DNA from 2 places in the Lysinibacillus sp. NPDC092081 genome. Region 2 is predicted to be linked to the other one. Evidence: predicted binding sites of a transcription regulator. Region 2 holds the regulator's gene; the other holds the start of a gene.

Region 1 (2,412 bases), on a different contig from region 2:
TATGCTGAAATTCGTGAAGAAAATATTACGAACAGATCATATTGGACATTTGTTTATGAGGATTTTAAAAAGCAAGTAACAGCTGCATTGCAATAATTGTAAATCATAAGGCCGCATGTCAGAGCTTGAGGACAAGCCTTTTTGTTGATTATTGGAAGCTTAATGCAACATTTAAATGAATAATTCGTTGAAAGAAATAGAATCTTATGAAGCAGGAAGGTATGTTATGAAACGAGCAAGAATCATTTATAATCCTACATCTGGGCGTGAAGCGTTTAAAAAGCATTTACCAGAAGTACTGGCAAAATTAGAGGTAACAGGCTATGAGACATCTTGTCACGCAACGACCTGTGAAGGCGATGCAACCATTGCAGCAAAAGATGCAGTTGAACGTGGCTTTGATATAATCATTGCAGTTGGTGGAGATGGCACATTAAATGAAGTTGTTTCAGGTGTGAGTTCATTTGAGAATCGCCCGAAAGTAGGTTTAATTCCGATGGGCACAACGAATGACTTTGCCCGTGCCGTGCATATTCCCCGAAATATTGAAGCTGCCGTTGACATCATTATTAAAGGTGAAACGTTGCCGGTAGATGTTGGTTTATTAAATGGGGAACGCTATTTCATCAATATTGCCGCTGGCGGACGTATTACAGAGTTAACTTATGAAGTGCCAAGTAAAATGAAAACAATGCTAGGACAGCTAGCTTATTACGTAAAAGCAGTAGAAATGATCCCATCGATCAAAGCTTCCCATATGCGTATCGAATATGATGGGGAAGTGTTTGATGGGGATGCCATGATGTTTTTATGCGGCTTAACAAATTCAGTGGGTGGTTTTGAAAAGCTTGCACCTGACGCAAGTATTAATGATGGCTACTTTACTTTATTAGTATTGAAAAAAGTAAGCCTGCCTGAATTTATTCAGCTTGCCGCAATGGCATTAAGAGGCGAGCATTTGAATGATGATCGTGTGATTTATAAAAAGGCAAGTGTCGTAAAAGTATCTACTGAAGATGAAATACATTTAAACTTAGATGGTGAGTATGGTGGAGATGCACCTGCTACATTTGAAAACTTAAAGCGCCATATTGAGATTTTTGTTCCACTAGCAGATATTCGTGAAGAAGACCGCATGTAATGAATTTAAAACAGGGCTCTACTCAATTTAGGAGGGAGCCTTGTTTAATTTAGGCGAAAGTTTATTCATGGTTTAAATTGGTAAAAAATCCGTATATAGATATTAAAATTTCTAATAATTGGTATTGTGAATGAATTAAGAAAAATGTTTGGCAAATGTGCGTATATTACTTGAACAAAATTTGAAACCTTTATAATAGGCCGAAATTTCGGTCCGTTATAAAGGTTTTTTTCGTTGGAATAGTGGAAAATGGGGGTATGGATAAGGGAAAGGAAGTGTTGCCTTTGTATAAGTCACAGGAAAGAAAGCTCATTTGGCTAAGCTTTGGTGTTGCAATTATCATGCTACTTTCCATACTTGGAAGAATATTTGGAGGTTAGGGGGGCAATGAAATGGTGAATGAATCAGCAGTCTTTTGGAGTAGAGCATTAACGGAGCTAACCTTATCGTTCCATATTATTTATGCAACGATTGGTGTGGGTGTCCCATTAATGATTATGATTGCACAATGGACTGGGTATAAAAAGAATGATGAGCACTATATTTTAATGGCAAGACGTTGGGCACGAGGTTTTGTTATTACGGTTGCAGTCGGCGTTGTAACAGGGACAGCTATTGGCTTACAGTTGTCTTTACTATGGCCGAATTTTATGCAACTTGCCGGCCAAACAATTGCATTACCACTTTTTATGGAAACGTTTGCATTTTTCTTCGAAGCCATCTTTCTAGGCATCTACCTATATACTTGGGATCGCTTCGATAGTCAGAAAAAGCATATGCTACTGTTAATTCCAGTAGCTATCGGTGCATCGATGTCAGCTGTGTTTATAACAATTGTCAATGCGTTTATGAATGCGCCACAAGGATTTGACATTGTGGACGGACAGCTTGTGAATATTCAACCTTTTTTAGCCATGTTTAATCCAGCAATGCCGACAAAGGTTGCGCATGTTCTCGTTACAGCCTATATGACGTCCGCATTTGTGTTAGCATCCATTGCAGGATACCGTCTGCTTAGAGGTTCTAAGCATGTATATCATAAAAAATCTTTATTACTACTTATGAAGATAGGCCTGATTTTCTCCATTGCATCAGCGATTATTGGAGACTTTTCAGGAAAATATTTAGCAGAATATCAGCCAGAAAAACTAGCTGCAGCTGAGTGGCATTTTGAAACGGGGGATAAAGCTTCCCTTATACTATTAGGTGTATTAAATGGTGAAGAAGTAAAATATGCTATTAAAGTACCTTATGCTTTGAGCGTTTTAGCA
Region 2 (2,412 bases):
TACTTTCTGTTTATTGCCATTATTTTTGGATTTAAAATTCCAAGACGAGCAAAAAATAAAAGTATAATCGGTAATTGGAATATAAATCCAAAAGGCAAGGTTATTTGAAATAAAAATGAAAAGTATTCATTAATTCCAATAGTTAACTGCACCCCGAGGCGAGCAGATAACTCAATCATAAAGTTTAATACATACGGAAATAAAATAAAGTAAGAAAAAACAATTCCAGATACAAATAATATAAAAGTGAATGGTATATAACTTAATGTGACTTTACGTTCTTTTTCATATAATCCTGGTGAAATAAATGCCCATAGCTGATATAAAATAATCGGAGAAGTCAACAAAAAAGCAATATAAAGAATCATTTGAAAATAAATTTTAATAGAATCTGTGATCCTGAAAGCGTTTAACGAGAAGCTTTGTGCTGTTTCACTACTTTGTAAAAAATGAATAAGCGGCTCCGATAAAAAAAACGCCCCAACAATCGCAATAACAAAGAAAACGACTGCAAAGTAAAGTCGTTTCCTTAATTCTTCTATATGCTCAATGACAGTTTGATCGTTTGTATTCATATTAGGAAGACATCCTTCAGTTACTTATCATCGTGTTCGATGACTTTCTTTTTATCATCGTGTTCGATGACTTTCTTCTTATCATTATCTTCATCGTCTACTAACCCTTTAGTAGCATTTTTAAACTCACGAAGTGTAGAACCCATAGCTTTCCCTAACTCTGGTAACTTTTTAGGACCAAAAATTAAGATTGCTACAATTCCGATAATGACCATGCTCATAGGACCGATACCCATTTCAGCCACCTCCTCTTATATATGATTCATTTTAACTCATATATGATTATTTGGCTAACTAATAATATGTGAAATTTTTTCGTCACTTTCGCATTTTACTTCATACCTATTTTACAGAAACTGTGAGAGCTATACTTTAAATTATGTACAATTATCACTCTTCCTGATTACGAATTAAATAAATAAGTGCCTGCAACTCTACCGACAAATCGATTGTTAAAAGTTGCATTTTATCTGGTACCGTAATACGCTCTGGCGTAAAGTTCAAAATCCCTTTTGCATTCATTGCCACTAATCTATCAGCCATTTTCTGTGCAGAGCGTGGTGAAACTGTTAAAATTGCAAGCTCCGCTCCATATTCTGCATACTTTTCTTCCAATAAATCCGGATGAAAAACTGGAATATTGCTAATCATCTTCCCTTCTTTTGGGGCCTTTGAATCAAATGCCACAACGATATGGGTATTATGATTTTTTTGGAAATTGTATTTTAATAAAGCACTACCTAAATTCCCTACCCCAATTAACGCTACTTTTGTCGCTTCATGTTGATCGAGCGTTTGGCTAAAAAACTGTAAGAGATGCTGCACATCATAGCCATATCCCTTTTTCCCAAGAGCACCAAAATAAGAAAAATCACGGCGAATAGTTGCAGAATCAATTTTCATCGCTTCACTCAGTTCTTTCGACGAAATGCGTTCCATGCCTTCTTGTGCAAAGTTTTGGATAAATCGATAGTAAAGAGGAAGTCTTTTCGTAGTGGCTTGTGGAATTTTTAATTCTTGTTTCAAACTTTTTCCTCCTTATAGAGTATCAAATCTATTTATGATACACGCTTAATTAACTATTTCTCAGTTTATAATATTCACTGTAGTATTTCCCTTTAGTTAATGGCGCTTTTACGCCACTAACTAAAGAGAAATCGTTTCAATCTTACATGACAGCTTGGAATAAGTAAAGCACCGACATTGCATGCAAATCGTACATCTATTACACTAAGGAAGAATTGAGGTGTCGAGAATGATTGTTTTACAAGTCAATCAACTATATAAATCCTTCCTTGCAGATGAAATTTTGAGTGGCGTAAAATTAGAGGTTCAACATCGTGACCGCGTTGCATTAGTAGGTCGTAACGGTGCTGGTAAGTCCACTTTACTTAAAATAATTGCTGGTCAACTGTCATATGACTCTGGCGATATTATTATCCCTAAAGGTATACAAATTGGATATTTGGAGCAGCATGCTGGATTAAACTCAACATTGTCGATTTGGGATGAAATGATGACAATTTTTGAGCCGCTTATTGCCCAAGAACAAGCACTCCGATCATTAGAACAACAAATGGCCGACCCAGCTGTTTATGAAAATCCTACTTTATATGCAAAAATAATGTCTGAATACGATCATTTGCAGCATAATTTTAAGGATGCGGGTGGCTATCAATTTGAATCTGATACACGTTCTGTACTTCATGGCATGCAGTTTTATCCTGAGGATTACGAAAAGCCAATTAGCTCACTATCAGGGGGACAACGAACTCGGTTAGCACTTGCTAAGCTTCTGTTAAGTAAACCTGACCTATTAATACTCGATGAACCTACT

Evidence for each region. Region 2 encodes Rex, which represses fermentation and respiration genes when NADH is low (regulators of the CRP and FNR family bind a similar motif). Its sites were predicted from a motif close to TTGTGAAATATTTCACAA; they were not measured.
Region 1: ACIQLB_RS21105 (cytochrome ubiquinol oxidase subunit I) is a predicted target of Rex. The motif match lies at 1,266-1,283, and genes of this name have one in related genera.

Annotation. Positions count from the first base shown of each region.
Region 1 is NZ_JBIVRU010000021.1:46,666-49,077, reverse strand. It holds gene ACIQLB_RS21115 (thioredoxin family protein) at 1-96, shown strand, start outside; gene ACIQLB_RS21110 (diacylglycerol kinase) at 227-1,141, shown strand; gene ACIQLB_RS21105 (cytochrome ubiquinol oxidase subunit I) at 1,534-2,412, shown strand, end outside.
Region 2 is NZ_JBIVRU010000019.1:6,000-8,411, reverse strand. It holds gene tatC (twin-arginine translocase subunit TatC) at 1-575, opposite strand, end outside; gene ACIQLB_RS20170 (twin-arginine translocase TatA/TatE family subunit) at 596-811, opposite strand; gene ACIQLB_RS20165 (redox-sensing transcriptional repressor Rex) at 966-1,601, opposite strand; gene ACIQLB_RS20160 (ABC transporter ATP-binding protein) at 1,831-2,412, shown strand, end outside.